2 regions of the Dietzia sp. 179-F 9C3 NHS genome follow, and region 1 is predicted to be linked to the other one. Evidence: predicted binding sites of a transcription regulator. Region 1 holds the regulator's gene; the other holds the start of a gene.
What was found. Region 1 encodes LexA, which represses DNA repair genes until DNA is damaged. Its sites were predicted from a motif close to CGAACANNTGTTCG; they were not measured.
Positions count from the first base shown of each region.

Region 2: a site for LexA is predicted at 8,000-8,013, ahead of ACH0BZ_RS06645 (DUF222 domain-containing protein). Genes of this name have one in related genera too.

Region 1 covers NZ_JBIQES010000002.1:230,934-246,207, reverse strand. Annotated here, with positions in the region: gene miaA (tRNA (adenosine(37)-N6)-dimethylallyltransferase MiaA) at 1-286, shown strand, start outside; gene ACH0BZ_RS03480 (IclR family transcriptional regulator) at 283-1,038, shown strand; gene ACH0BZ_RS03475 (malate synthase G) at 1,112-3,301, opposite strand; partial or broken gene dapF (diaminopimelate epimerase) at 3,423-4,286, shown strand; gene hflX (GTPase HflX) at 4,350-5,801, shown strand; gene lexA (transcriptional repressor LexA) at 5,839-6,507, opposite strand; gene nrdR (transcriptional regulator NrdR) at 7,224-7,688, shown strand; gene hrpA (ATP-dependent RNA helicase HrpA) at 7,698-11,612, opposite strand; gene ACH0BZ_RS03445 (hypothetical protein) at 11,647-11,835, opposite strand; gene ACH0BZ_RS03440 (hypothetical protein) at 11,884-12,660, shown strand; gene ACH0BZ_RS03435 (potassium channel family protein) at 12,665-13,324, opposite strand; gene ACH0BZ_RS03430 (potassium channel family protein) at 13,422-14,084, opposite strand; gene ACH0BZ_RS03425 (APC family permease) at 14,198-15,274, shown strand, end outside.
Region 2 covers NZ_JBIQES010000004.1:66,140-81,413, reverse strand. Annotated here, with positions in the region: gene ACH0BZ_RS06670 (AMP-dependent synthetase/ligase) at 1-1,466, shown strand, start outside; gene ACH0BZ_RS06665 (AMP-dependent synthetase/ligase) at 1,581-3,389, opposite strand; gene cysK (cysteine synthase A) at 3,552-4,487, shown strand; gene epsC (serine O-acetyltransferase EpsC) at 4,487-5,071, shown strand; gene ACH0BZ_RS06650 (glycosyltransferase 87 family protein) at 5,102-6,394, shown strand; gene ACH0BZ_RS06645 (DUF222 domain-containing protein) at 6,519-7,991, opposite strand; gene fdhD (formate dehydrogenase accessory sulfurtransferase FdhD) at 8,105-8,926, shown strand; gene ACH0BZ_RS06635 (FdhF/YdeP family oxidoreductase) at 9,016-11,409, shown strand; gene ACH0BZ_RS06630 (MFS transporter) at 11,373-12,896, opposite strand; gene ACH0BZ_RS06625 (TetR/AcrR family transcriptional regulator) at 12,989-13,606, shown strand; gene ACH0BZ_RS06620 (NTP transferase domain-containing protein) at 13,603-15,274, shown strand, end outside.

The DNA.
Region 1 (15,274 bases):
CCGGGGGCTGGTCGCGGTGGGGCTGCGCGAGGGGGTGACGGCCCGCCGGGCGATCGGCTACGCCCAGGTACTCGAGGAGATGGACGACGGCCTGGGGATCGGCGACGACGGCCTGGCCCGGGCTGTGGAGCGGACCGTGATCGGGACCCGCCGGTATGTCCGCCGGCAACGCTCGTGGTTCGGGCGCGACCACCGGATCGCGTGGGTGGACACGGACGCCGGGGCCGTCGCCTCCGGAGGGCCCGTCGTGGAGCGCGCCCTCGACCTGCTGGGGGAGTCGCCGTGACGGCGTCGGGCGGGTCGCGGGGTCGGGTCCAGTCGGTGGACCGTGCCTTCGCGATTCTCGACGCCCTCACCCGTCGCGGCGGCCGCTCGACGCTGGGGCAGATCGTCGCCGACACCGGCCTGGCCGCGGCCACCGTCCACCGGCTCTGCGCGACGCTCGCCGAGTCCGGGCACCTGCGTCGTGACGCCGGGCGGGACTACCTTCTCGGGCCGCGGCTGCAGCGGGTGGGCGACACGGCGGCCCGCGCGACCGCGTCGTGGGCGGAGCCGATGCTCGCAGCCGTCGTGGCCGGGACAGGTGAGACCGCGAATCTCGCGGTCCGGGAGGGCGACGGGGTGGTGTACCTCGCGCAGGTGCCCTCGCCCCACTCGATGCGGATGTTCACCGAGGTGGGCCGCCGGGTCGAGGTCCACTGCACGGCGGTGGGCAAGGCGCTGGTCGCCGGGCTCGATGACGACGAGGTCCGCGCCATGCTCCGGAGGGCCGGGATGCGGCGCTACACCGACGCGACGCTCGTCGAGCCGGAGTCGCTCCTGGCGGAGCTCGCCCGGGTCCGCCGGGCCGGCTACGCCACGGACGAGTCAGAGCAGGAGGAGGGCGTGCGCTGCGTGGCCATCGCCGTCGGCGAGGGGGACGCCGCGTTCGCGATCTCCGCGTCCGGTCCGGAGGCACGGTTCACGCCAGACCGGCGCGACGCTGCCGTCGACGTCCTCCGCTCGGCCGTCGCCGGCCTCGGGATGTCGCCGGGATAGACGGACCCCGCCCCCGGCTCCTCTACGTATGTAGCTGAGCCGGGGGCGGGGTGGCGCGGCGCGGGGCCGGGGGTCAGAGGCCGTGGGCCTGCTTGAACTCCCGGCGGCGGCGGTGCAGGATCGGCTCGGTGTAGCCGGCCGGCTGCGTGGTGCCCTCGAGCACGAGCTCACGGGCGGCCTGCCACGCGATCGACTCGGTGACGCTCGGCGCCATATTGATGTAGAGCGAGTCGCCGGCGTTCTGCTCGTCGACGATCGCGGCCATCCGGGTGAGCGAGTCCTCGACGAACTCCTCGGTGACGACGCCGTGGCGGATCCAGTTTGCCAGCATCTGCGAGGAGATCCGCAGGGTGGCCCGGTCCTCCATGAGGTCCACGTCGTGGATGTCCGGCACCTTGGAACAGCCGACGCCCTGCTCGACCCAGCGCACCACGTAGCCGAGGATCGTCTGGCAGGAGTTGTCGACCTCCTCCTTCTTCTCCTCCTCTGTCCAGCCCGAGACCATGTTGGCCGGGGCGAGCGGGATGGTGAGGATCTCGTCGACCGTCGCGCGGGGGCCAGCGGCGAGCAGCTCCTCCTGTCGCGCGGCCACGTCCACCCGGTGGTAGTGGGTGGCGTGCAGGGTCGCTCCCGTCGGGGAGGGCACCCACGCGGTGTTGGCGCCCGCGCGGGGCTGGCCGATCTTCTCGGCGAGCATGTCGGCCATGAGCTCGGTCTTGGCCCACATGCCCTTGCCGATCTGGGCGCGGCCGCGCAGGCCCAGGGCCAGGCCGGTGTCCACGTTCCAGTCCTCATACGAGGTCATCCACTGCGCGGACTTCATGTCCGCCTTGCGGATCATGGGCCCGGCCTCCATGGAGGTGTGGATCTCGTCGCCGGTGCGGTCGAGGAAACCGGTGTTGATAAAGACGACGCGCTCGCGGGCCTCCGCGATGCATGCGGCGAGGTTGACGGTGGTGCGCCGCTCCTCGTCCATGATGCCCATCTTAAGCGTGTTGGTCGGCAGTCCGAGGAGCTTCTCCACGCGACCGAACAGCTCGGTGGTGAAGGCCACCTCCTCCGGGCCGTGCTGCTTGGGCTTGACGATGTAGATCGAGCCCGTGCGGCTGTTACGGCGCTCGTTCTCCTCGGCCATGCCCTGCAGCGCACACAGAGAGGTGACGATCCCGTCGAGGATGCCCTCGGGTAGCTCCTCGCCTTCGGCGTCGAGCACGGCGGGGTTCGTCATGAGGTGACCCACGTTGCGGACGAACAGCAGCGAGCGGCCGTGCAGGCGCACCTCGCCGGAGCCGTCGGGGGCGGTGAAGACCCGGTCGTCGTTGAGCGCGCGGGTGATGGTCTTGCCGCCCTTGGACAGCTCCTCGGTGAGGTCACCCCGGTTGAGGCCGAGCCAGTTGTGGTAGCCGAGGACCTTGTCGCGGGCGTCGACCGCCGCGACGGAGTCCTCGAAGTCCATGATCGTGGTGACCGCGGACTCGAGCACCACGTCCTTGACGCCCGCGGCATCGGTAGAGCCGATGGGGGAGTCGGGGTCGATCTGGATGTCGATGTGCAGGCCGTTGTTACGGAGCAGGACGTTGGTCGGTGCGGCGGCGTCACCGAGCAGGCCGACGAGCTGGGCCGGGTCCTTGAGCCCGACGGTCTCCCCACGGCCCAGGGTCACCTGCAGCGCGCCGTCGACCACCGCGTAGCCGGTGGCGTCCGCGTGCGAGGCCGACTCGAGCGGCGCGGCCTCGTCGAGGAACTCACGGGCCCAGGCGATCACCTTGTCGCCGCGCACCTTGTTGTACGAGTCGCCCTTCGCGGCGCCACCCTCCTCGCTGATGGCGTCCGTCCCGTAGAGCGCGTCGTACAGCGAGCCCCAGCGGGCGTTGGCGGCGTTGAGGGCGAACCGCGCGTTGAGGATCGGCACCACGAGCTGCGGGCCGGCAATGACCGCGATCTCGTCGTCGACGTTCTCGGTGGTGGCGGTGACGCCCTCGGGCTGCGGGAGCAGGTAGCCGATCCCGGTGAGGAACTCCTTGTACGCGGCGGCGTCCACCGGGCCGGGGTTGGCGCGGTGCCACTCGTCGATCTGCTGCTGCAGGCTGTCGCGCTTGGCGAGCAGCTCCCGGTTGCGGGGGGCGAGATCGGCGAAGATCTCCGCTGTGCCGGCCCAGAAGGCGTCCTGGTCGATCCCGGTGCCGGGAAGGGCCTCGGTGTTGACGAACTCGTACAGGACCTCGTCCACCTGGATTCCGCCGACGGTGATGCGCTCGGTCATCGATGCTCTCCTGACATAGGGGACCGTTGTCTCTCCTGACTGTAGTGCGCGACGACCCGCGCTTCACCTGCCGATTCCGCATCGCGGAACGCTGCGGGTGTCTTCGTTACCATCGGAGGTCATGACCACCGACCAGCTGGCCGTCGACCGGGCGGGCCTGCCCTTCCTCAAGGGACACGGAACGCTCAACGACTTCGTGATCCTGCCCGACGACGACGCGGCCGTGGACCTGGACGCCGACCTCGTGCGCGTCCTGTGTGACCGGCGGGCGGGGATCGGTGCCGACGGTGTGCTGCGGATCGCCACCGGCGGTGCGCTCGTCGCCCGGGGCGTGCTCGACGTGCTGCCCGACGGCGTGGGCCCCGCGGACTGGTTCATGGACTACCGCAACGCGGACGGTTCGATCGCCGAGATGTGCGGCAACGGGGTCCGGGTGTTCGCCCACGCCCTCGTGGCCACGGGGAGGGCCCCGGCCGGCGTGGTCCCGGTCGGTACGCGCTCGGGTCCGCGACCGGCGGAGGTGCTCACCCACACGGGCGACGACGCCGTCGTGCGTGTCGACATGGGGCGCCCCGGCCTGCTCGGGGTCTCGACAGCCGAGTTCGGGGGTCGTTCGTTCGCCGGCGTTGCCGTCGATATGGGAAACCCTCATCTGGCCTGCGTCGTCCCGGGACTGGACGCCGCGGCGCTCGCCGCGCTCCCGGTGCACGAGTCGCCCCGGTTTGACACCGACTTCTTCCCCGAGGGGGTCAATGTGGAGGTCGCCACGCCGCTGGAGGCCGGGCGTGTCTCGATGCGCGTCCACGAGCGGGGGGCGGGGGAGACGCAGTCCTGCGGGACGGGCATCGTCGCCACGGCGGTGGCGGCGCTCGCCGATGTCGGCCGGGACTCGGGGGAGGTGACCGTGGTCGTCCCCGGCGGCGAGGTCGAGGTGGCTCTCACCGGCGACGGCTCCAGGCTCACCGGACCTTCGCGACTGGTCGCCGAGGGCACGTTCTACCGGTGGTCGGGGACCCGTGGTCCCGGACCTGTGAGAAGATCGAGGGGAATGACTACAGACAACGGCAAGACCCCCGCCCGCTCCCGATTCCTCGACGATCCTTCGACGGGTGAGCTCCTGCTCGAGGAACGGTCCTCTCTGCGGCGCGTCGCCGGGCTGTCCACCGAGCTCCAGGACGTCATCGACGCCGAGTACCGCCAGCTGCGACTCGAACGCGTGGTGCTCGTGGGAGTGTGGACAGAGGGCTCTGCAGCGCGCGCCGAGGCGGCGATGGTCGAGCTGGCCCAGCTCGCCGAGACCGCCGGATCCGAGGTGTGCGAGGCGCTGATCCAGCGGCGCGACAAGCCGGACCCGTCCACCTACATCGGCTCGGGCAAGACCAGCGAACTCAAGGACGTCATCGCGGCGACGGGCGCGGACACCGTGATCTGCGACGGTGAGCTGACCCCCGGCCAGCTCATCGCCCTGGAAAAGGCGGTCAACGTCAAGGTGATCGACCGGACCGCACTCATCCTGGACATCTTCGCGCAGCATGCCACGAGCCGCGAGGGCAAGGCGCAGGTCTCCCTGGCCCAGATGGAGTACATGCTGCCCCGGCTGCGCGGCTGGGGTGAGGCGCTGTCTCGGCAGGCCGGCGGACGGGCCGGCAGCAACGGCGGCGTGGGCCTGCGCGGTCCGGGTGAGACCAAGATCGAAACCGACCGGCGGCGCATCCGCGAGCGGATGGCGCGGCTGCGCCGCGAGATCAAGGGCATGAAGCAGGCCCGCGACACCAAGCGGCACCGTCGACGCGCGACGCCGGTGCCCTCGATCGCGATCGCCGGCTACACCAACGCGGGAAAATCCAGCCTGCTCAACCGGGTCACAGGTGCGGGCGTCCTGGTGCAGAACGCCCTGTTCGCGACCCTCGACCCCACCACGCGGCGGGCGGAGCTGCCCGACGGCCGCATGGTGGTGTTCACCGACACAGTGGGGTTCGTGCGGCACCTACCCACCCAGCTAGTCGAAGCGTTCCGGTCCACACTCGAGGAAGTCGTGGACTCCGAGTTGCTGCTCCACGTGGTGGACGGATCCGACCCCTTCCCCCTCAAGCAGATCGAGGCCGTCCGCATGGTCGTCAACGACGTGGTAGCCGAGCAGAACGCCGAACACCCGCGGGAACTCGTGGTGATCAACAAGATCGACACCGCCGATCCCGTTGTGCTCACCGAGCTACACCACGCCCTTCCCGAGGCGGTCTTCGTCTCGGCTGTGACGGGCGAGGGCATCGACGAATTGCTGACGCGGATCATGGAGATCATCGCCGAGGGCGACGTCGAGGTGGCCCTGGTCGTGCCGTATCAGCGCGGCGACGTCGTCTCCCGGGTACACGCGGAGGGTGCGGTGGTCCACGAGGAGTACACCGAGTCCGGCACCCGGATCGTGGTGCGGCTTCCCGCCTCCATCGCAGGCGAGTTGTCGGAGTTCGCCGAGGGCGCCACACACGACGGCGCCGACTGACCGGCGGACGGTGCCGGCGGCGCCGGGGTGAAACGGGTCAGAGCTTGCGGAACACCGTGACCACCTTGCCGAGCACCGTCGCGTGCTCGCCCGGGATGGGGCTGAACGACTCGTTCCGCGGCAGGAGCCAGACGCCGGTCGAGTCCTTCTTGAAGACCTTGACGGTCGCCTCGCCGTCGATGAGGGCGGCCACGATCTCCCCGTTGTCCGCCACGTTCTGGCGGCGTACCACCACGTAGTCGCCGTCGCAGATGGCCGCGTCGATCATGGACTCACCGACCACGCGGAGCATGAAGAGCTCCCCCGACCCCACCAGATCCGAGGGGAGCGGGAGGACCTCCTCCACGGCCTGCTCGGCGAGGATCGGGCCGCCGGCGGCGATCCGACCGAGGACCGGGACGTACACGGGCTCGACGGAGCCGCTGGGCCGGGCCGCCTCCGGTGCCGCGGGACGGCGGCCGCGGGACCGCTGCCCGGGAACCCCGTGGACGTCGACCGCCCGGGGCTTGTGCGGATCGCGGGTGAGGAAGCCCTTCTTCTCGAGAGTGCGCAGCTGGTGGGCGACGGACGAGGTCGACTGGAGACCCACGGCGTCCCCGATCTCCCGGATGCTCGGCGGGTAACCACGGTTGCGCACCGTGTCGTGGATGTGGAGGAGGACGCTCTTCTGGCGCGGCGTCAGTGCCTCGAAGTCCGGCTTGGCCATGTCGGCAGTCCCTTCAGCGAATGCGTGTTCGACGGCGAATCGACTTCTACCCTAGCGCGTGACGGTCGGGTGCGCCACACACCTGTTCGAGAAAGTTGCGCTCCGCGGGATGACTCTGTCGGACCCGCGTGCTACAACTCTAGACGAGTTCGAAATCGAACAGATGTGCCATGAGTGTGCGAACAGTGTTCGTACAACATATCGAGTAGGGAGCCGTCATGACCGTCCTGGAACTGCCTCCGTCAGTCTCTCCCGTGCGCTGGACCGGGGTCTGCGCCGCAGATCACCGGGTGGATCGCCGCCTCGCGGCCCCCCGAATCCCCGCCGCCGCGAGTGCGCGTACCGCAAACCGTCCGGCGTCTTCGGTGCGGGTGCTGGGCGCCGCACCGACCGTGTCGGGTGCGCGACCGGCTGCCCGGACCCGACCCGCCGGATCGCGGTCGTCGGCGGGGGCCGGGGTGCGGGCGTGCCGACCGTCGCGGGTGGCGCCCGCCGCGGTCGTGGACGACGTCCCCGCGTGGGTCCTCGTCGCCTGCGGTGTGATCGTGGGACTGCTCATGGTGCTCGCGCTGGCGTTCATCGGCGGCCCCGCCTACGCGTGATCGGTGTCCGGGCCTCCTAGAATGGTCGTGGGGTGGCCGACCGCCGCCCCCGCGCCAGGTCCCGTGCTCCCGGGAGGGTGCGCGCGGACCCGGTCGAAGAAGGGCGGTGTGGGGATGTACTGCCCGACGTGTCACCACGAGGATCTGCGGGTGATCGACTCGCGGTCCGCCGATGACGGGCAGGCCATCCGCAGGCGCCGGGAGTGCTCGCACTGCGGTCGACGGTTCACGACCCTCGAGACCCCGCTGCTGTCGGTGCTCAAGCGTAACGGTGTGACCGAGCCGTTCAGTCGGGAAAAGGTCGTGCAGGGCGTGCGACGGGCATGCCAGGGTCGTGACGTGGACGAGGACGCGTTGCGGCGCCTCGCCCAGCAGGTGGAGGACACCGTTAGGTCCGGGGGTGCGTCGGAGGTCCCGGCGCACGAGATCGGGCTCGCGATCCTCGGTCCCCTCCAGGATCTCGACGAGGTGGCCTACCTGCGGTTCGCCTCCGTCTACAAACAGTTCAGCTCCGCAGCGGATTTCGAGCGCGAGATCATCGCGCTCCGCGAGCGCCGCGAACGGGTGGCGTCCGGGTAGGCCGCCACCTCAGCGCCCGGCCCGGGACGCCAGGGCGGCGGAGATCGCCCGGTCGATGCGCTCGGCCGAGACCGGCCTTGCGGTCCCCAACGACTGGGCGAAGAGCCCCACCCGGTACTCGGCCAGCATCCAGCGCAGGTCCCGGATCGTCCGCGCGGTCCCCGGCCGGCCACGCAGGGTCGCGACGGCGGTGCCGACGGCCTCCTCCGACTCCGCGATGCGGCGGGAGAGTTCCGCGTGCCGGGCCGGTGACGCCTCCGCCATATCCAGCCGCATCCGGACCGCCCGGACGTGCCGTTCCAACCCTGCGAGCGCGTCGGCGGGGTGCCGGGCGAGAAAACCCTTGCCCACGAGAAAGTCCACCGACGGGGCGACCGCGGCCCGCACCTCCGGGGTCGCGGACTCGAGTCGGGCCGCGACCGCCTGCGCCTCCACCAGCGCCGGCAGGGCGGCGGTGATCGCGGCGGCCACCGCGGCGGGAACCTCGGCGCGAGCAGTGGCCTCGAGCTCGGCGAACTCGGCTGCCCTTAGGACGGGCGCGCCCCGGCGGCGGGCGATGATCCGGCCGAGTGCCGCCAGCGCGGCGTCCTCGACGAGTGCCTCGATCCCGCCGTGCGGATACTGGGTGAGCGCGAGCCGCTCCTCGACGGCCCGTCCCCGTGTGACCGAGGTCGGCGAGACCAGGCCGCGTGAGAGCAGGGCGAGCACCGCGGCGGCCTGCGCCCGGCGACGCTCCTCCTCGGTTGCGCACGCGATCCGGTGGATGCCGTCCGGGCGGACCTGCAGCGCAGGGTAGACGGTGACCTCCACACCGTCGACGGTTCCCGTGACGGACTCGGCGAGGTCCCCGACGGTGCCCGCCGTCCAGGCGCGGTGTGGTCCGTCGTCCGGCACGAGGCGGGCGTTGAGGGTGGCGCGGACCCGGTCCACGAGCTCGGAGCGGAGCGCGGCGAGGTCGGTCCCGGCTGCGACGACGTCCTCGCCATCGACCACCTCGAACCGCATCCGGAGATGGCCGGGCAGCTGGTCCGGCCGGAAGTCCCGGGGCTCGACGGTCGTGCCGATCCTGGCGGAGAGGGCGGCGGCGAGGGCGACCGGCAGGGGAGCGGACCGGGGTGTGAGGTCGCCGGCGAGAAGCGCCGCGTACTCGGCGGGCGGCGAGCAGAGCCTGCGGAGGTACTTGGGCAGGGTTCGTAGCATCTCGGTGTACAGGTCCTCGCGGACACCGGGCACCAGCCATTCGAAACCCGCGGTGGTGACCGTCGCGAGCTGCGGCAGTGGGATCCGCACGGTGATGCCGTCGGCGTCGACGCCCGGATCGAAGGCGTAACGGAGCTCGAAGGTGCGCTCGCCCTGCCTCCAGGACGGTGGGAATCCGGCGGCGTCGGGCGCTGCCTCCGCCGTGCGGAGGTCCTCGGGGCGCAGGCGCAGCGCGTCGGGGTCGCGGTGACCCTTTTTCTTCCACCACGCGTCGAGGTGCCTGCCGGAGGTGACGTCGTCGGGGAGCCGGCCGAGGTAGAAGGCGACCAGGGCTTCGTCGTCGATCACCAGGTCCCGGCGCCGGCTCCGCGTCTCGAGCTCGCGGGCCTCGGCCACCGCCTCGGCGTTCTCGGCGAGCACGGGTATCCGGGAAGCCCAGCGCCCCTCGACGATCCCGTGGCGTACGAGCATCTCCCTCGCGAGGGGGGCGTCGACGCGGGACAGCAGGATGCGGCGTGCCTCGACCACGGTGAGCCCCAGGAGCAGGACCTTCTCGTAGGCCATCGCGGCGCCCCGCGTGTCCGACCAGTGCGGCTCCGAGTACTGCGTGCGGACCAGGTGGCCGCCCACCTGCTCGAGCCACGCCGGATCGATCCGGGCGACGTCGCGGGCCCACAGGCGGGAGGTCTCGACGAGCTCGGCGGCCATCACCCAGCGCGGTGGCTTGCGCGCGAGGTCGGAGCCGGGGAACACCTGGAACCGGATCCCGCGGGTGCCGCGGAACTCGCGGGACTCCTCGTCGCGCATGCCGACGTTGGTGATGAGCCCGGTGAGGATCGCCTTGTGGAGGTCGTCCTCGGGGGCGTGCCCGGAGGCGGGGTGCCAGCCGTGCTCGCGGCACACTCGGGTGAGCTGGGCGGTGAGGTCCTGCCACTCGCGGATCCGGAGCCAGTGCAGGTATTCCGTGCGGCACATCTTCCGGAACGCGCTACCGGAGAGCTCACGGCGCTGCTCGGTGAGGTAACGCCAGAGATTGAGGTAGCCGAGGAAGTCCGAGCTCTTGTCGGCGAAGCGCCGGTGCATTTGGTCGGCCTTGTCGCGTTCCTCGGCCGGCCGCTCGCGCACGTCCTGCACGGTGAGGGCGGACACCACCACCAGGAGGTCGCCCAGCGATCCGTTGCGGTGCCCTTCGACCACCATGCGCGCCAGGCGCGGGTCGAGGGGGAGGGCGGCCATGTCGCGTCCGACGCGGGTCAGTCGCGGGCGCGCGTCGTCGTCCACCCGGATCGCCCCGAGTTCGGTGAGCAGGGTGGTGCCGTCGCGCACGGCCTTGCGGTCGGGCGGTTCCACGAAGGGGAACTCGTCGACCGCGCCGAGGTCGAGGTCGGCCATTGCGAGGATCACCGAGGCGAGGTTGGTGCGCAGGATCTCGGGGTCGGTGAACTCCGGCCGTGACTCGAAGTCCTCCTCGGAGTACAGGCGGATGCAGATGCCGTCCGCCACGCGCCCGCACCGGCCCGAGCGCTGGGCGGCGGAGGCCTGGGAGACGGGCTCGATGGGCAGGCGCTGGACCTTGGTGCGGGTGGAGTAGCGGGAGATGCGCGCGAGGCCGGTGTCCACGACGTAGCGGATGCCGGGGACGGTCACCGACGTCTCGGCGATGTTGGTGGACAGCACGACCCGGCGCCTACTGTGCGTCCGGAACGCCCGCTGCTGCTCGGCGGTGCTCAGGCGGGCGAACAGGGGGAAGATCTCGGTGTCGCGGAGGCGGCGGCTGCGCAGGACCTCGTCGGCGTCGCGGATTTCCCGCTCGCCGGAGAGGAAGACGAGCACGTCGCCGTCACCCTCGTCGAGCAGTTCGGTGACGGCGTCGGCGAGCGCGTCGAGCGGGTCGAGGTCCACCACGCGGTCGCCGTGCTCGACCTGCAGTGGGCGGTAGCGGATCTCGACGGGGTAGGTGCGCCCGGAGACCTCGATGACCGGCGCGGGCCGGCCGCCGGCGTCGGCGAAGTGCCGGGCGAACCTGTCGGGGTCGATGGTGGCCGAGGTGATGATCACCTTGAGATCGGGCCGCCGCGGGAGGATCTGCTTGAGGTAGCCGAGCAGGAAGTCGATGTTGAGGCTGCGCTCGTGGGCCTCGTCGATGATGATCGTGTCGTAGGCGCGCAGCAGCCGGTCCCGACGGATCTCTGCCAGGAGCACCCCGTCGGTCATGAGCTTGACCGCGGTGTCGGGCCCGGTGCGGTCGTCGAAGCGCACGGCGGAGCCGACGAGCCCGCCGATTTCCACGCCGAGCTCGTGAGCGATCCGGTCGGCGACGGTGCGGGCGGCCAGGCGCCGGGGCTGGGTGTGCCCGATCATCCCGCGTACCCCACGTCCCAGTTCGAGGCAGATCTTGGGGATCTGCGTGGTCTTGCCGGAGCCGGTCTCGCCGGCGATCACCACCACCTGGTGCTCGCGGATCGCGTCGGCGATCTCGTCCTTGCGCGCCGAGACCGGGAGCTGGGCGGGGTAGTCGGGGGTGGGGACCGACGCCGCGCGGCGCCGGAGCCTCTCGGCCGCCTCGTCGACGCGGGCCCCGAGCTCGTCGAGCTGCTCGGACCCGGCCCGGCGGATCCGCGACCGCAGGCGGTGGGCGTCGAGGGAGCCCACGTCGTCGAGGCGCTCGAGGAGGCGGTGACGGGCCCGGCGCAGCTCGGGCGTGGGCGCGGGGGAACTCGGCATGATGCCCGTCAGGATATCGACCGACGGGGCGCGGTCACTCCCCGGTCGCCGCGCCCCGGGCCTGGATGCGCGCATAGCGCGAGTGCAGCCGCTCCCGGATCTCGTCCGGCTCGTAGGCGCGCCGGCGCCGCTCGTCGCGCGCGATGAGCACGCCGGACGCCGCCACCCCCACGACGCCCGCCGCACCGAGCATCTTGAGCCACTGCCGTCCACGGGGAGCCATGCCGCCAGGGTAGGCCCCCGGATCCGGCGGCGCTGGCAGGATCGACTCATGAGCGTGAGCGTCGACACCGTGCCCCTGGCAGCGGCCGTCCACCGGACCCGTACCGGCGACCTGTGGATCTTCCGCGGCCGCACCGCCGCGGACCGGCTCATCCAGACACTCACCAACGCCCCCGTCAACCACGTGGGCGTGGCGGTGGTGCTCGACGACATGCCGCCACTGATGTGGCACGCCGAGATGGGCAGGGCGCTGCCGGATGTGTGGACCGGCCGCCACCAGCGCGGCGTCCAGCTCCACGTGCTCGAGGACGCGGTGCGGCAGTGGACCGGCCCATACGGGCAGCGGGCCTGGTTCCGGCAGATCTCGCCCGAGGTGGGGCCGGAGCAGGAGGACGCGCTGCTCGCGACCATCGCGCGACTTGACGGGGTCTCGTTCCCGTCGGCGGGGCGGGTGCTCGGCCGCTGGGCGCGGGGCAGGTGGACGGCCCGGGGCGTCGGGGCGCGGCCCGGAGGATCGGGGGAGGGGGTCGGCGGTGACGACGACGAGGCCCGCGGCCTCGGCGAGCGGTTGCGGACGCTGGTCGGTCGTTCGCGCCGTCGACGGTCGGCTCCGGGCGCCGGGATGCGGATGGAGGCCGCCTACTGCGCCGAGGTCGTGGGGGTGACCCTCGAGGAGATGGGGGTGCTCCTGCCCGCGGGCAGCGCCAGTTGGTACGACCCGGGTCGGTTCTGGAGCGGGGACGACCTGCCGCTCGCCCCCGGGTGGTCGTACGGCCGGGAAATCGCCGTGACAGTGGCGCGGGAAGGCGCGGCCGGGGGCCGCTGAGCGGTTAGCCGCCGAGGATCGTCTCGCGGAGACCGGCCTCGGCGTCCTCGGACGCCACCACGAGCAGCTCGTCGCCCGCCTCGAACGGGACGTCCGGCTCGGGCACGATCACGCGCCCGCCGCGGAGGATCGCCACGAGCACGGCGTCACGGGGGAACTCCACCCGGGAGACGGGTCGTCCCGCGAGCGGGGTCTGGTCGGGGAGGGTCACGCCGACGATGTTCGCCTCGCCGCGGCGCAGGGTGAGCAGGCGCACGACGTCACCCACGGAGACTGCCTCCTCGACGAGCGAGACGAGGAGACGGGGCGTGGAGACCGCCACGTCGACGCCCCAGCTCTCGTCGAACAGCCACTCGTTGCGGGGGTCGTTGACGCGCGCCACCACGCGGGGGACGGCGAACTCGGTCTTGGCGAGCAGACTCACCACGAGATTCGCCTTGTCGTCGCCGGTCGCCGCCACCACCACGTCGAAGTCCGCGAGCCCCAGCTCCTCGAGGTGGCTGAGTTCGCACGCGTCGCACGTGATCCAGTCGGCGCCGGGGACCTTGTCGTGGTCGAGGACGTCTCCACGCTTGTCGAGGAGCGTCACCCGGTGGTCGTTGAGCAGCAATTCGCGGGCGATCGACCGACCGACCGCGCCGGCGCCGGCCACGGCCACCCGCATCGTCGCCGAGCGGACCGGTCCGGGGCGCGGGGCGCGGGCGAGCAGGCCCCGCCCGTCGGCGTAGTCCGGGACGCCGCGGTCGTCGGAGAGGGGGAGGTCAGTCATCGGTCGGTCCTGTCGCGAACGCGGTGTCGAGATCGTCGAGCGCGGAGGAGGGGAGGGAGAGGTGGAGCAGGTCGTCGGCCTGGACCAGGGTCCGCGCGTCGGGTACCCGGCACTCGCCGAACCGGGTCACCGCCACCACGCGACCCCCGGCGCGGGTGCCCAGCTCGTCGACGCGGGCGCCCACCCAGACGTCGGGTGCGTCGAGGGCCACCACCGAGACCGAGCCGGTCTCGTCCCGCCACACGACGGGGCCGGAGCCGCCGGTGAGGAAGTGGACGAAGCGGCGCGTGGCCCACGGGACGGTGGCGATGGTGGGGATCCCCAGGCGCTCGTAGACCTCGGCGCGCCCGGCGTCGTAGATACGGGCGATCACCCGCTCGACCCCGAACCGCTCGCGGGCCACGCGCGCCGCGATGATGTTGGAGTTGTCGCCCGAGGACACGGCGGCGAACGCGTCCGCCCCGGCGACCCCGGCCTCCTCGAGGACGCGCTGGTCGAAGCCCACGCCCGTGATCGTCCGGCCCCGGAAGGCGTCGGGGAGCCGGACGAAGGCGGACGCCTGGCGGTCGATCACCACGACCTCGTGACCCGCCTCGTCGAGCTCGGTGGCCAGGGCGGCCCCGACCCTGCCGCAGCCCATGATGATGACCCTCATCGCGAGTCCCGCTCCTCACGGTCCGCGGGGTGCGGACCCGTCGGTTCACGCTACCCCGGTGGCGACCGCTGTTCCCGCGGCACTCCGGGTCCTACGATGTGTCGGTGTCCAGGATCTCCAAGGTCTCGTTGGGAACCAAGCGGCTGCTGCTCGGCCGCCCGTTCCGCAGCGACACCGTCGGCCACGCGACGCTGCGCAAGCGGATCGCGCTCCCCGTGTTCGCCTCCGACGCCCTGTCGTCGGTGGCGTACGCGCCCGAGGAGATCTTCCTCGTCCTCTCGCTGGCGGGCCTGTCCGCCCTGGCGTTCACCCCGTGGGTCGGCCTCGCTGTCGCCGTCGTCATGGTGGTCGTCATCGCCAGCTACCGGCAGAACGTCCACGCCTACCCGTCGGGTGGCGGCGACTACGAGGTGGCGACCGTCAATCTCGGCCCCAACGCCGGCCTCGGGGTGGGGGCGGCGCTGCTCATCGACTACGTCCTCACGGTGGCGGTGTCCATCTCCGCGGCGGCGGCCAACATCGGCTCGGCCGTCCCGTTCGTCAACACCCACAAGGTGCTCTTCGCGGTGGCCGCGATCGTGCTCATCACCGCCGTCAACCTGCGCGGGGTCAAGGAGTCCGGCGCGGCCTTCGCGGTGCCGGTCTACGCCTTCATGGCCGCGATGGCGGTACTCGTGGCGTGGGGCCTGTTCCAGGTCGACGTCCTCGGGCGCGACCTGCGGGCCGAGTCGGCGGGTTTCGAGCTCGTCTCTTCCGAGGGCGGGGCGGTGACGGGCCTGGCGCTGGCCTTCATCGTGGCCAAGTCGTTCGCCTCGGGCTGCGCGGCCCTCACCGGCGTCGAGGCGATCTCCAATGGGGTCCCGGCGTTCCGCAAGCCGAAGTCCCGGAACGCCGCCACCACGCTGACGCTGCTCGGGGCGATCGCCGTGACCTTCCTGGTGGGCCTCATCGCGCTGGCGATCCAGCTCGGGGTGCAGATCGCGGAGGACCCGGAGACCCAGCTCGTGGGTGCTCCGGAGGGCTACCACCAGAAGACGATGATCGCCCAGCTCGCGGAGCCGGTGTTCGCCGGCCTCCCGGTGGCCTTCTACGTGATCATGGTGGTCACGGCCGTCATCCTCGTGCTGGCGGCCAACACCGCGTTCAACGGGTTCCCGATGCTGGCCTCCGTGCTGGCCCGCGACGCCTAC
Region 2 (15,274 bases), on a different contig from region 1:
ATCAGTGCGACTGGATACTCACCGACTCCGGTGCCACGATCGCCGTTGTCGAGAACGACGAGCTGCGCGACGTGCTCCTCGGCGGCACCGAGTGGAAGGGTGACGTCCTCGTCATCGAGAACAACCTGGCGGCCGAGCTCACCGCCGCCGGCGCCGACGTCAGCGACGCCGACCTCGAGACGGCCTCGCTCACCGCCGGCCACGAGGACACCTGCGCCATCATCTACACCTCCGGCACCACCGGCCGGCCCAAGGGCTGCGAGATCCTCCACGGGGGCTTCGCCGGCGTCGTCGTGGCCGTCGAGGAGCGCCTCAACGCCGCGTTCAAACCCCACAGCCGCACCCTGATCTTCCTTCCGCTCGCCCACGTCCTGGCGCGCATCGTCGAGGTGGCGTGCTTCTACAAGCGCGTCGCCGTGGCCCACGAGCCGGACACCACCAAGGTCGTCGAGCGCCTACCCGAGATCAAGCCGAACTTCCTCGTCTCCGTCCCGCGCGTGCTGGAGAAGGTCTACAACGGTGCGGCCGCCAAGGCCGAGAACGCCGGCGGCGCCAAGGCCAAGATCTTCAAGGCCGCCGTGCAGACCGCGATCGACTACTCCAAGGCCATCGAGGGTGGCGGTTCCGCCCCGCTCGGCCTGAAGATCAAGCAGGGTCTGTTCTCCAAGCTCGTGTACTCGAAGCTGCACGAGGCACTGGGCGGGCAGTGCGACCGCATCATCTCCGGCGGCGGCCCCCTCGGTTCGCGCCTCGGGCACTTCTACCGCGGCGCCGGCTTCGACCTGCTCGAGGGCTACGGCCTCACCGAGTCGTCGGGCGTGCTCACGGTCAACCCGATCGGCGAGGCCCGCATCGGCTCGGTCGGCACCCCGATCCCGGGCGTCACGATCCAGATCGCCGAGGACGGGGAGATCATGGCCAAGGCCAAGACCCTGTTCAACGGCTACTGGCAGAACCCGCAGGCCAACGCCGACTCGTGGACCGACGAGTGGTTCCACACCGGCGACATCGGCGAGCTGGACGACCAGGGCTACCTCTCGATCACCGGCCGCAAGAAGGACCTCATCGTCACCGCCGGCGGCAAGAACGTCTCGCCGTCGCAGCTCGAGGACCTGCTCGCCTCCGACCCGCTGATCAGCCAGGCCATCGTGGTGGGCGACAACCGCAACTACATCGCTGCGCTCATCACGATCGACCCGGAGACGTTCCCGGCCTGGCGCGACAAGCACGGCAAGACCGGCGAGGTCGAGGACCTGCTGCAGGACGGCGACCTCGTGGGCGCCATCCAGGACGTCGTGGACCGCGCCAACAAGTCGGTCTCCCGCGCCGAGTCCATCCGCAAGTTCCGAATCCTCGCGGCCGAGTTCTCGGTCGAGAGCGGCGAGCTCACCCCGACGCTCAAGCTCAAGCGCAACATCGTGCACGAGCGCTTCGCGGACGACATCGAGCAGCTGTACACCAAATAGGCCGGCGCTCCTCACGAAATCCGCGACTCCGCCGTCGGATCGGCAGGCCCCACACGGGTCGCCGCTCCTACCGCGGAGTCGCGGATTTCGGCGTCAGGGGTCAGCGTGATGGGCTCAGCGGTACAGGGCCTCGATCTGCTCGGCGTAGACCTCGTCGATGACGTGCCGCCTGAGCTTGAGCGTCGGAGTGAGCTCCCCGCGGGCCTCGGTGAAATCGCGTGGCAGCACGGTGAACTTCTTGATCTCCTCGGCGTGCGAGACCAGGCTGTTGGCCTCGTCCACGGCGTACTGGATCTCGGCCCGCAGCGCCGGGTCCTCGACAAGCTGCTCGGGCGGCACACCCTCGCGGTCGTTCTCCTCGGCCCAGCGGGCGAGCGCCTCCTCGTCCACCGCGACGAGCGCGGAGATGAACTTGCGACCCTCACCGATCACCACGGTGTGGCCCACGAGGCGGTGGGAGCGCATGGCGTCCTCGAGCGGGCCGGGGGCCACGTTCTTGCCGCCGGCGGTGACGATGAGCTCCTTCTTGCGGCCGGTGATACGCAGGTAGCCGTCGGCGTCGAGCTCACCCAGGTCGCCGGTGGAGAACCAGCCGTCCCGCAGTACCTCGGCGGTGGCGGGCTCGTTGTTCCAGTAGTGGGAGAAGATCAGCGGCCCGGACAGTTCGACCTCGCCGGAGTCGGCGATCCGCACGCTCATCCCCGCGAGGGGCCGGCCGACGGTGCCGATGCGCTGGCAGCCGGGGCCGTTGACGGTGGCTGCGGCGTGCGACTCGGTGAGCCCGTAGCCCTCGTAGATCGGCACGCCGAGGCCGCGGAAGAAGTGCGCGATCCGGTCCGGGAGGGCGCCGCCACCGGAGATGGCGTATTCGCAGCGCCCGCCGAGCGCGGCGCGGACGGCCCGGTACACGGCCAGGTCGTAGGCCCGGTAGCGGGCGGCGGCCAGCAGCGACGGCTCGCGGCCGTCGCCGAGTCCGTCCCCGCCGCGGGCGACGCTGGTGTCGATCGCGACCTGCTCGGCGCGCCCGAAGATCTCCTGTTGGATCCGCCCCTTGGCGCGGGCCTGGGCCGCGATACCGTCGCGAACCTTCTCGAACACGCGTGGCACGCCGAGGATCATGTGGGGCCGGAAGTCGGCGAGCCGCGGCAGGAGGGTGGAGGTGTCGGCCCAGAAGCCGGTCGTGGCCCCGCCGAGGAACATCGTGTACGTCACCGACCGGGCAAGGACGTGCGCGAGCGGCAGGAACATGAGCGTCTTGTTGCCGCTGCGCCCCACCGTGCCGATCGGGTGGTCGAGCAGGCCGTGGCACTCGGCGAGCAGGTTGGCGTGGGTGAGGACGCAGCCCTTGGGCATGCCGGTGGTCCCAGAGGTGTAGACGATCGAGGCCGGGGCGTCCGGGCTGAGGTTGGCGATCGCGTCGTCAAGGACCTGCGGGTCCACGTCGTGGCCGCGTTCCTCCAGGTATTCGAGGCCCCCGTCGTCGAGGTACACCACGGTCTCACACGTCGCGGGGACCTCGGCGGCGGCCACGACGGCGGCGTGCTCGTCGCCCTCGGCCACGAGGACGCGGGCCGCGGAGTCCTCGAGGATCCACTGGAGCTGCGCGGCGGAGGAGGACGGGTAGACCGGCACCGAGACCGCGCCGGCGGTCCACACCGCCATGTCCACGAGCACCCACTCGAGCCGTGTCGCGGCCATGAGCGCCACCCGGTCGCCCGGCCGCACGCCCGAGGCCACGAGACCGCTCGCGATCTCGTCGACGCGCCGGACCACCTCGCCCATCGTCACCGGGCGCCACGCACCGTCGTGGTAGTGCTCGAAGGGGATGGTGCAGGGGGACTCGGCGGCGCGTTCCCGCGCGACCACGGGGACGAGGTCGGCCCGGTTCACCGGGCGTCCGGCGGGGACGGAGAAGTCGCGCATGGGCGGGGTGGCCTTTCGGGGACGACGACGAGGACCGCCGTCGATTATCCGCCCCGCCCGGGCCGCGCCGCCAGTCACCACCCTTTTCCCCACCCCGCGACGCGTTTCCCGTACACTGCGGAGTAGACAGATCGGTTCATTCTCGAGAACGGAACTTCCCCCATGGCCAAGATCTACTCCGACGTCACCGAGACCATCGGCCGTACCCCGCTCGTGCGCCTCAACGCCCTGACCGACGGCCTGCAGGCCACGGTGCTGGCCAAGCTCGAGTCCGCCAACCCCGCCAACAGCGTCAAGGATCGCATCGGCGCGGCCATCATCGACGATGCCGTCGCCTCCGGCGGCCTCAAGCCCGGTGGCACGATCGTCGAGGGCACCTCCGGCAACACCGGCATCGCGCTCGCCATGGTGGCGGCCGCGCGCGGCTTCAAGGCCGTCATCGTCATGCCCGACACGATGTCGGTCGAGCGCCGCGCCATCATGCGCGCCTACGGTGCCGAGCTCATCCTCACCCCGGGGTCCGAGGGCATGAAGGGAGCCGTCGCCAAGGCCCAGGAGATCGCCGACAGCCGCGAGAACGCCGTCCTGGCCCGTCAGTTCGCCAACCCGGCCAACGTCGACGTGCACCGTCGCACCACCGGCCCGGAGATCTGGGAGGACACCGCCGGTGAGATCGACCTGTTCGTCGCCGGAATCGGCACCGGCGGCACCATCTCGGGCGCCGGCAACTACCTGAAGTCCCAGAAGTCGGACATCAAGATCGTCGCCGTGGAGCCCAAGGATTCGCCGCTGCTCACCGAGGGCAAGGCCGGCCCTCACAAGATCCAGGGACTGGGCGCCAACTTCGTACCGGAGATCCTCGACCGGGAGATCTACGACGAGGTGATCGACGTGACCCTCGAGGATTCGTTGGAGATCGCCCGACGCCTCGGCAAGGAGGAGGGAATCCTTGCCGGCATCTCGTCGGGCGCCAACGTGTGGGCGGCGCTCGAGGTGGCCAAGCGCCCGGAGAACGCGGGCAAGACGATCGTCGTGATCGTGTGTGACTACGGCGAGCGCTATGTCTCGACGATGCTCTTCGAGGACTACCGCGACTGATGAGCATCCTGAGGACCGTTCGCGAAGACCTCGCCGCCGCGCGCGCCCACGACCCGGCCGCGCGCGGCGACGCCGAGGTCGCCGTCGTCTACTCCGGCCTCCACGCCATCTGGATCCACCGCCTGTCCCACCGGCTGTGGCGACGCGGCGGGGCGGCAAAGGGGGCGGCCCGGGCGCTCAGCCAGTTCGCGCGCTTCCTCACCGGGATCGAGATCCACCCCGGCGCGACCATCGGTCGCCGGTTCTTCATCGATCACGGCATGGGAGTCGTCATCGGGGAGACGGCCGAGATCGGCGACGACTGCATGATCTACCACGGCGTCACCCTGGGCGGCGTCTCGCTCAAGCAGACCAAGCGGCACCCCACGCTCGGAGACCGCGTCACCGTGGGCGCCGGAGCCAAGATCCTCGGCCCGGTCGAGATCGGCTCCGACTCGTCGGTGGGCGCCAATGCCGTGGTCGTCAAGAGCGCGCCGGCGGACTCGGTGGTCGTGGGCATCCCCGGCGTGGCCCGGCCGGCCAAGTCGACCAAGGAGGAACTGCGGGAGGCGCAGTTCTACATCGACCCGGCTATCTACATCTGACGCACGCCGGTCGGGGTTACGCTCGTCGGCGTGCGCACGCTGCCCACCACCCCGCTCCTGCGCGGCCCTCTCGTGCTACTGGCGCTCGCGTCGCTGGTCATGCTGTTGCGGATCCCCGACGAGCGCACCCACTGGTGGGGGATCACCGGCAACCTGATCGACATCAACGTCTACCGCTGGGGCGGGCACGCGGTCCTCACCGGCATCCCGCTGTACGAAGCGGCCCTGTTCGGCGACGACTCCGGCCGCTTCTATCCGGCGATGCCGTTCACCTATCCGCCGTTCTCGGCGCTGCTGTTCACGCCGTTGGAGCTGCTCAGCGTGCCGCTCATGGAGGCGCTCTGGGCGGCATTGACCCTGGCGCTGCTCTACCTGGCCATCCGTATGTGCTTCTGCGCGCTCGGCTACGCCCCGGACCGGGTCACCGTCCAGGTCTCGCTTCTCCTCGCCGTCATCGCCCTCACGCTCGAGCCGGTCCGCACGACACTGTGGCTCGGCCAGATCAACCTCCTCCTGCTGGTCCTGGTCCTCGCCGACCAGCTCGCCTCGCGGTCCGGGCGGCCGGGGGCACGGCGGCTCGCCGGCGTGGGGTCCGGCCTGGCCGCCGGGATCAAGCTCACCCCGGCGTTCTTCTGGGCGCACTGGCTGGTCACCGGCCGGTGGCGGGTCGCAGCGGTCTCGATCGGTGCGTTCGCCGCGACCGTCGCCGTGGGCTTCGCCGTGGTCCGCCGCGACGCCGTGCGGTACTGGTCGGGCACGCTCTTCGAGTCGCAGCGCATCGGCGAGGACTCCACCGTGGCCAACCAGTCGCTGCGCGGCGTGATCGCCCGGCTCGCCGGCGTTGACATGGCACCGACGTGGGTCTGGCTCGTGGGTGCCGCCTTGGTGGGATTGGCCGGCCTCGCCGTTGCCGCCCTCGCCCACCGCGCAGGGCACGAACTGCTCGCGCTGGCCCTGTCCGGCATGACCATGACCATGGTGTCGCCGTTTTCCTGGGGGCATCACTGGGTATGGTTCGTGCCTCTGCTGGTGGTGGCCGTGCACCTCGCCGTCGTCGGGGGGCGGTGGTTCCTGTGGGCGTTGCCGGTGCTGCTGTGGGCGGCCGCCGCGAACTGGGTGCAGAGCTTCCCCAACCCGGAGTTCCCCGATGACCGCTGGGTGGCGATGGGCTTGTTCATGCTGGCCGGGGACATCCCGGAGTGGCTCTACGGCATCATCACCAACGTCTACCCGATCGTCTGGCTGGTGACCGTCGTCGCCACCGCCCTATGGTCGTGGCTGGCCCGCGGCGACTCGCGCACCGGCACCGCCGAGCCCGCGTAACGCTCACGGTAGGCACGGCGCGGCACCCCTCGGGGGTCGCCGCGCAGCCCCGGCCGGCTGGGCCTGTACGGCTTCGGCAGCTCCGCCCACCTCACCGCGCAGTCGTCGACGGCCCAGGGCGGGGTCAGCCGTCGCGCGGGTGGCGTTCGACGGAGAAGTACTGCGTGAGCCGGCTGATGACGTGGACCTCGTCGAGTTGTCGGCGCGCCCTGGCGAGCATTCCGTCAGGGTACGTCCGGTATTCGTGCCCGGTCTCGGTGAGGATGATCAGCTCGCCGTCGCCGCGAGGCCCGGGCAGATAGGTCCAGGGACCGAAGGTCTTCTCGAGGTGGTGGTTCTTGCACAGGCAGACCAGGTTCCACTCGGCACTGGGTCCACCCCTGGCCGGATCTGGCTTGCAAAAGGCCAGGACATGATCGATCTCGCAGTCCTCGGCCTTGACCTTGCACCCCGGGTGGCGGCAGGTACCGTCGCGGAGCCGGATGCGGCGCTTGATGGCCTCGGAGAGGAAATAGCGCAGCGGGTCCTGCTCGCTGTCCTGCGCCCCGGGCAGGGGATCGATCATTCGGAACCGGGCGCCACCGTTCTCCTCCGCCAGCACCTGTGAGCAGAGCCAGTCGAAGGAGGAGTAGGCGCCGCGGACGAACTCCACCCGCTCCGGGAGCCCCAGCGCGGCAGAGGCGATGACCGTGACCTCCAACCGGGGCCGCCGCGAGGATCGAGCCGCGGGGCCGGAGCCGGCGGCGGTCCCCGCGCCGAACTCGGTCGCGCCGAACTCGGTCGCGCCGGGCGGGGCGGGCTGGGCCTCGCCGAGGCCGGCCAAAGCGTCGGCGAGGCGCTGGGCGTCGGTGCGTGGATCGCCGGGTTCGGTGTCGGCGGCGGCCGCGGCACGCAGGCGCTGCTCGAGGGCTGCGGCGTCCTCCGTGGGCAGGAGCGCCCACATCGAGCTCATGCCCTGCCCGCGGGGCCGGAAGGACACGCGGCGCTCCTCCCGGGCCTGCTCGTGCTGGCGGTCCAGCTCGTCACGGTCCCTGCGCTCCATGGCGCGGTCGATCCGCTCGCCCAGGGAGCCCCGGGTGGGCGGATCGCCCGCGTCGAGCTGGCGCCTGATCCCGGTCAGCACCTCCTCCTCGACCGCGTCCAACAACCGGTCGGGCACCTTGGCGAGTTTGCAGGCCAGGTCCACGATCAATCCCTCGTCCAGCACACCCTCCCGGGCGTGGCGGGAGAGGCGGCGCAGTCGGGTGCGCATCTGCACCGCCGCGGTAACCAACCGACCGGCGTGCCAGGCCGGGACGCCCATCGCCGTGGTGACGTGCGAACGCACCAGCCGGGCAGGCTCGAGCTGCGCGTACTCCGGGCCCGGCTCACGGCCCGCAACCTCGCCCTCACCCCGCCGGATCCGCTCGCGTCGCGAGACCACCTCGACCATCGCGAACACCGCATCCAGACGGGCCACCGCCGCGAGGTTCTGCTCACGCGTGAAGTCCCGGGAGAGCTCGACAAGCTCGGACAGGTCGAGCGACTCAAGCGGACGCGCGACGTCGATCGCCAGAACCGCCACCGTCACCACCCCCTGCTTCCGCCGATCGATCACCCCTGGATCGAATCTGTGTGCGATTCTACCCCGTCCCGACATATAGCGCAAGAGTTCGAGTTCGCGAATGCTGCCCGGCGCTCGTGTCGGACCGCCCGACTACCCTTCGTCCCATGGGACGACGGACGACGCGACACCCCGCACGGCGGCTCACCTCGGCGGGCGCCTCGCGGCGCGAGGTGGCCACCCTCGCCGTCGAGGAGCCGCTCGAGGTCCGCATCGGCGGCCTGCCCTACGTGGTGGCCATGCGGACCCCGGGCGACGACATGGACCTCGCCGCCGGTCACCTGGTCTCCGAAGGCGTGATCTGGCACCGCGAGCACCTGCCGGAGATCTGCTACTGCACCACGGCGAGCGGGCGCGCCGAGCAGGACTACAACACCCTCACCGTCACGCTCTCCCCGGACGTCCCCGAGCCCGAGCCTGTCCGCGCGGCCACCATGACCAGTGCGTGCGGCGTGTGCGGCGTCGACTCCATCGACGAGGTCCGCCGGTCCACTCACTTCCCCGCCGAGCCCACGGCGCCGCTTGTCGACGTGGACGCACTGCTCGCACTGCCCGCGCGGCTGCGCGAGCGACAGGCGCTGTTCGACAAGACCGGCGGGGTCCACGCGGCGGGACTGTTCACGCCCGGCGGGGAGGTGCTCTGTCTGCGCGAGGACGTCGGTCGCCACAACGCCGTGGACAAGGTGGTGGGCTGGGCGCTGCGCGAGGGCCGGCTGCCGCTGCGGGACACGATCCTGCAGGTCTCCGGCCGCGCGTCGTTCGAACTGGTCCAGAAGGCCTCCATGGCGGGGATCCCCGTCCTGGCGGCGGTGAGCGCGCCGTCGTCCCTCGCCGTGCACCTGGCCGATGAGGCCGGCGTGACGCTGGTGGCCTTCAATCGCGGGGACCGCGCCACCGTGTACACGCATCCGGAGCGCGTGCGGGCCTGAGCGGACCCGGCGCCGGGTCCGAGGAGAAGGCCGGGATGGAAGGACGACGACGAGGTGGACATCGCGGTGACGTGGCGCACAATGGGCCCATGAGCCTGATCCCCCGTATCCGTAGCTCCGCTCCCGTCGACGACATCGACGAGGCCGAGCTGCGCGTCACCGAGCCGGAGATCTCCGCAGCCGGGCCCAAGGCCGTGTCGGTGGCGCTCGAACGGGGGATCTCGCAGGCCGGCGTGTTGCGGACGGCGCGGGCGCTGGCCCGGGTCAACCACCGCAGCGGCACCGACTGCCCGGGGTGCGCGTGGCCCGAGTCGATCACCGGCCCTCGTAAGCCCGCCGAGTTCTGCGAAAACGGCGCCAAGGCCGTCGCCGAGGAGTCCACGACCCGCACCGTGACGCCCTCGTGGTGGGCCGAGCACCCGATCGCCGAATTGCGCGACAAGACCGAGTACTGGCTGGGCAACCAGGGCCGCATCACCGAGCCGGTCGTGCTGCGCCCGGGCGACGACCACTACTCGCCGATCCCGTGGCGCGAGGCGTTCGCCCTGATCGCCGAGCACGTCCATGCCACGACGCCCGACCGCTGCGTCTTCTACACCTCGGGCCGCACGGCCAACGAGACGGCGTTCATGTACCAGCTCCTCGCGCGGAGCCTGGGCACCAACAACCTTCCGGACTGTTCCAACATGTGCCACGAGTCGTCGGGCTCGGCGATGGTTCCGACCATCGGTATCGGCAAGGGGACGGTTTCCCTCGACGACTTCGATCACGCGGACGTCATCCTCGTTGTCGGGCAGAACCCCGGCACCAACCACCCACGCATGCTCTCCGCCCTGGCCGACGCGCGGCGGCGCGGGGCGCGCGTGGTGGCCATCAACCCCCTCCCCGAGGCGGGGCTGCTCCACTTCACCGACCCGCAGTCGCCGGCCGGCCTGGTGGCGGGGCTCGCGGGCCGGCCGGGCGAGACGATCGCCGACGACTTCCTCCAGATCCGCGTGGGCGGCGACCTCGCGCTGTTCCAGGCGCTCGGGCACCTGCTGCTCAAGGCAGAGGAGGCCGCGCCCGGGACGGTGGTGGACCGCGAGTTCGTCGAGGCGTGCACAGCGGGGTTCGCGGAGTACGCGACCGCGCGGTCCGAGATCGACTGGGACGTCACCGAGCGCGCGACCGGCCTGCCCCGCGACCAGATCGAGCGCCTCGCAACGACGCTCGTGCACTCGAAGGGCACGATCATCTGCTGGGCGCTGGGGCTCACACAGCAGCCGCACTCGGTGGACACGCTGCGCGAGATCGTCAACGTGCTGCTCCTGCAGGGGAACTTCGGCAAGCCCGGTGCCGGTGCCTGCCCGGTGCGCGGGCACTCCAACGTGCAGGGTGACCGCACGATGGGGATCTGGGAGAAGCCCGGGGAGTGGCTGCTCAGGGGTCTCGACGACGAATTCGGCATCCGCACACCGAGGGAGCACGGTTACGACTCCACCGAGACGCTCGCCGCGTTCGAGGACGGCCGGATCGACGTGTTCGTCTCGATGGGCGGCAACTTCGCCAAGGCCTGCTCGGACACCGACGTGCTGGAGAGCGGCATGCAGCGCACCGGGCTCACGGTGCACGTGTCCACCAAACCCAACCGCTCGCACGTCGTACACGGCCAGACCTCGCTCATCTTGCCCACGCTGGGCCGCACCGACCGCGACGACCGCCACCCCGGCGGCGCGCAGTTCGTGTCGGTGGAGGACTCGATGTCGGTGATCCGCTCGTCGCAGGGCCGGCTCGAGCCGGTCTCCGACCAGCTACTCAGCGAACCGCAGATCGTGGCCGGCATGGCCGAGGCGATCCTGGGGCATGACCACGCCGTGGACTGGCGGGCGATGGCCGAGGACTACGACGTGATCCGCGACCACATCTCCCGCGTCATCCCCGGCTTCGAGGGATACAACCGTAGAGTGCGGCAGAAGTCGGGCTTCGTGCTGCCCAACCCGCCGCGCGACACCCGCTCTTTCGCCACGCCGTCCGGCCGCGCGCACTTCACCGTCTCGCCGCTCGAGTGGCTCGAGGCACCGCCCGGGCACCTGATCCTGCAGACCCTGCGCTCGCACGACCAGTACAACACCACGTTCTATGGGCTCGACGACCGTTACCGCGGCCTCTCCGAGGGCCGCCGCGTGATCCTGGTCCACCCCGACGACCTGCGGGAGTTGGGGTTCGAGGACCGCGCACTCGTGGACGTGGTGAGCGTGTTCCCGGGCGCCGACGGCGAGGTGAGCGAGCGCCGGGCCGAGGGGTTCCGCCTCGTGACCTACCCGACCGCCCGCGGGTGTTGTGCCGCCTACTTCCCGGAGGCCAACAACCTGGTGCACCGGGAGAACGTGGCGCGCGAGTCCAACACGCCCGGATTCAAAGCCGTCACCGTGAGGTTCGAGCCGCGCCGAGGGTCGGCCCGCCCTGATCAGTCCGCGGCGGCCGGGTCGCCGTGCGGCACGTAGCCGCGACCGGGCGCCACGAAGAGCAGGAGAACGGCGGCGCCGGCGGCCACGAGGCCGAGCGCGAAGAGCGAGCGGCCGATGCCGCCGGCGAAGATGTCGCCGGCGGCGTCGAGCACGCCCTGCGCGGCGGGACCGGCCGCGGCCGCGAACTCCACCGCGCCGGCGAAGGAGCTCTCGACGGCGACGCGGCCGGCCTCGGGCACGGTGGGCAGGACGTCACGGATGCCGGAGGCGTAGTGCCCGGCCAGGATGCTGCCGGAGATCGCGATGCCGATCGCGGCGCCCACCTCGCGCATGGCGTCGTTGACGGCCGCCGCGACGCCCTGCTCGTCGGCGGGGATGTCGGAGACGATGGCCGAGGTCGCGGGCGCAGTGGACAGGCCGAGACCGATGCTGGCCACCATCATCGGCCACAGCAGAGACCAGTATCCGGTGTCGACATCCAGTCGGGAGAGGAAGATCATCCCGGCGGCGATGGCCGTCAGCCCCACCACGGAGACCATGCGCAGCCCGACGAGCGCGGTGATCCGGGGCGAGAGCAGCGAGATCACCATGACCGGCAGGATCATGGGCGCCAGGGCGAGGGAGGCGGCGATCGCGTCGTAGCCCTTGACCAGTTGCAGGTACTGCACGATGAGCAGGAAGAACCCGAAGATCGTGAGGAACTGCATGGCCACCGAGACCGAGCCGGTGGTGAAGCCGCGGCGACGGAAGTAGCGCACGTCGAGCAGCGGGTCGGCGGCGCGGAGCTCCACCAGAACGAAGGCCACCACGGACACCGCGGACAGGATGAGGGCGGCGACGACGAGGGGTTCGCCGAAGCTCGTGTGCGCTCCCTCGATGAGCCCGAAGACCACCCCACCCACGGCGAGCGCGGAGAAGACGGCACCGAGGACGTCCGGCCGTCCGTGCCGGGAGGCCACGGATTCGCCGATGGTGAAGGCGGCCGCCAGCACGACGAGGCCGATCGCGGAGTAGACCACGAAGATCGACTTCCACGACCACATCTGCAGCATGAGGCCGGAGCCGAGCAGGCCGACGATCCCGCCGATGCCCGCGAAGCCGGCCCACGTACCGACGGCGGTGCCGCGCTTGTCGGGCGGGAAGCTGGCGGTGAGCAGCGAGAGCGTGGACGGCATGACGAACGCCGCGCCGACGCCGGCGACCGCGCGGGTGACGATGATCCACGTGGGCGTGTCGAGCCACAGCGGCGCCGCGGAGGAGGCGGTGAACAGGGCCAGTCCGGCGATGAGGGTGGCGCGGCGGCCGAAGCGGTCGCCGAGGGCGCCCGCGGTGAGCACGAGCGCGGCCAGGGCCAGCGTGTAGGAGTCGACGATCCACGTGAGCTCGGCCTGGGTGGCGCCGGTGGCCACGGCGATGTCGGGCAGCGAGGTGTACAGCGCAGACATCGTGGCCACGACCAGCGAGACGGCGACGATGTTGACGAACAGCAGCCAGCGGCGCCGCCCTGCGGACAGTTCGAGCACGAGGTCCCCTCACGGTCGGACGAAGAAACGATACCGTCGGTATCGAATCGGGTCCGTCCACCGTAGCGCACGGGACTTGCCACAATGGCGCCATGCCCTCCCCGACCGACCCCCGCCGCGCGCGCTCGCGGGGCAAGCTGCTCGACGCCGCCACCGAACTCCTGGTGACCGGCGGGGCGGCGGCTGTCACGGTCGACGCGGTGACGCGCCTGTCCGGCGTCGCCCGCACCACGCTGTACCGCAACTTCCCGTCCACGGACTCGCTCATCGCGGCGGCCTTCCGGCGGCTCCTGCCCGCCCCGGAACCATCGCCCGAAGCGGGAACGGTGCGCGAGAAGCTCGTCGCCCTGTGTGCCTCGATGGCGCGGTCCGTCCAGGAAGCGCCCCTGCAGCAGTCCATGCTCGGGTGGCTCGCGATGGGCCGGCACGCGGGTGGTGACGACGAGTTGGGCGAGCTGCGCCGGGGGGTCGTGCGCGCGTATTCCGAGCCCGTCCACGACGTGCTCTCCGAGGCCGAGGCCGCGGGCGCCATCCCGCCCCTGGACCGCGAGCTGGCCGTGGCCCAACTCGCCGGCCCCGTGGTGATGGCCCGGCTCATGGGGCTGCGGCCGTTCACCGAGGCCGACATCGAGCGGCTCGTCGACGACTTTCTCCGTGGCCGGCTCGCCGAGCGGGGCAATGCCGGCGCGACCGGGACGGGGCCGGCGTGAGCACGCGGGTCGCGGCGATCGTCCTCACCGGCGGCCGGGGCAGTCGGCTCGGCGGGGCGGACAAGGCGGCGGTCCGCGTGGGCGGGCGATCGCTCGGCGAGACGGTGCACGCGGCGGCGGCCGCGGTGGCCGGGGCCGTGGTGACCGTGGGCGCCGGCGGGACCGTGCGGGAGGACCCGCCCCACGCGGGACCGGTCGCAGGGCTCGCCGCGGGACTGGCGGCGGTCCCGGAGGCGGTGGAGATCGTCGTCGTCCTGGCCTGCGACCTCCCCGACCTCGACGCCGAGGCCCTGCATGACCTGCTCGCCGCCCTCGACGCCGCGCCCGCCGGGACCGACGCGGCGGTGGGGGTCGACGCGTCCGGCCGCGACCAGGTGCTGCTCGCCGCGTGGCGGCGCCCGGCGCTCGCGGGCCGGCTCGCCGCGCTCGGCGACCCCGCTGGGCGGCCCGTGCACGCGCTGTACGACGGCGCCGCGGTGGCGCGGGTCGGGCTCGGCGGGCGCGCGGGCGACGTGGACACGTGGGACGACGTCGCCGCCCGGGGTCCCGTCGAGCTGGACCAGCTCGGACCCGCGCTCGCGGCGGGGATTGCGCCGTTGCCCCCGCGCGCGGCTGCGACCCTCGACGCCCGTGGAGCGCTCACGGAGCCGCTGACCGCCGCGGACGCCATGCCGCGGATGCCGGTCTCGGCGATGGACGGCTACGCGCTCGCCGGCCCCGGACCGTGGCGACTGCTGGACTGCACGCGCCAGGCGGGCGACGCCGCTCCGCTGCGGATGTCGAGTGGCGAGTGCGTACCGATCGCCACCGGTGCGCTCGCCCCGTCCGGCGCCGACCGCGTGCTGCGGCACGAGCACGTGCGCGTCGAGGACGGCAGCGTCCACGCGCTGCCCACAGCCGACGGCGTCGACGACCTCCGGTCCGTCGGCGAGGACTGGTCGGCCGGCGCGCAGCTCGTGCCCGCCGGGGCGACCGCGGACGCCGCGGTGCGTTCGGTCGCGCTGTCGGCCGGCGTCGCCGAACTGGCCGTCCGCGGGCCCGTCCGCGCGAGGGTGCTCACGACGGGCGACGAGGTCCTGCCCGCCGACGCCCCGGACCCGCTGCCGCCCGGGCGCATCCGCGACACCGCGGGCCCCGTCCTGACCGGGGTGCTCGCGGCGGACGGAATGGAGGTCGCGGGCCCCGTGGCGCACGTCCCCGACGAACCCGGTGCGCTCGCCGCGGCGCTGGGTGCGGGGCAGGAGGGCACCGGGCGTGACGACGAGGTCGAGGTCCTGGTCCTGGTCGGCGCCACCGGGCGGGGGCCGGCCGACCACCTGCGCCCGGTCCTCGCGCGGCTCGGTGCCCGGGTCCTCGTGGACGGCGTCCGGATGCGGCCCGGCGGGTCGCAGATCGTCGCGGAGCTGGCCGGCGGCGCGATCCTGCTGGCTCTGCCCGGCAATCCGCTCGCCGCGGTGTGCGCGGGTGCCGTCACCGGCCGGCTGGTCGTGGACGCGCTCACGCTCCGCGTGCGCACCCCCGAGAGAGTCCGCGTCCCGGGGACGGCCGGGCTCGCCGTACCCGGGCGGGCCCGCGTGCTGCCCGCGCACCCCGACGGGACCGGCGGCTGGGAGGTCGCCCCGAGGGCGCGGACCTCGCACCTGCTCGACCTGGCGGGAGCGGCGGCCC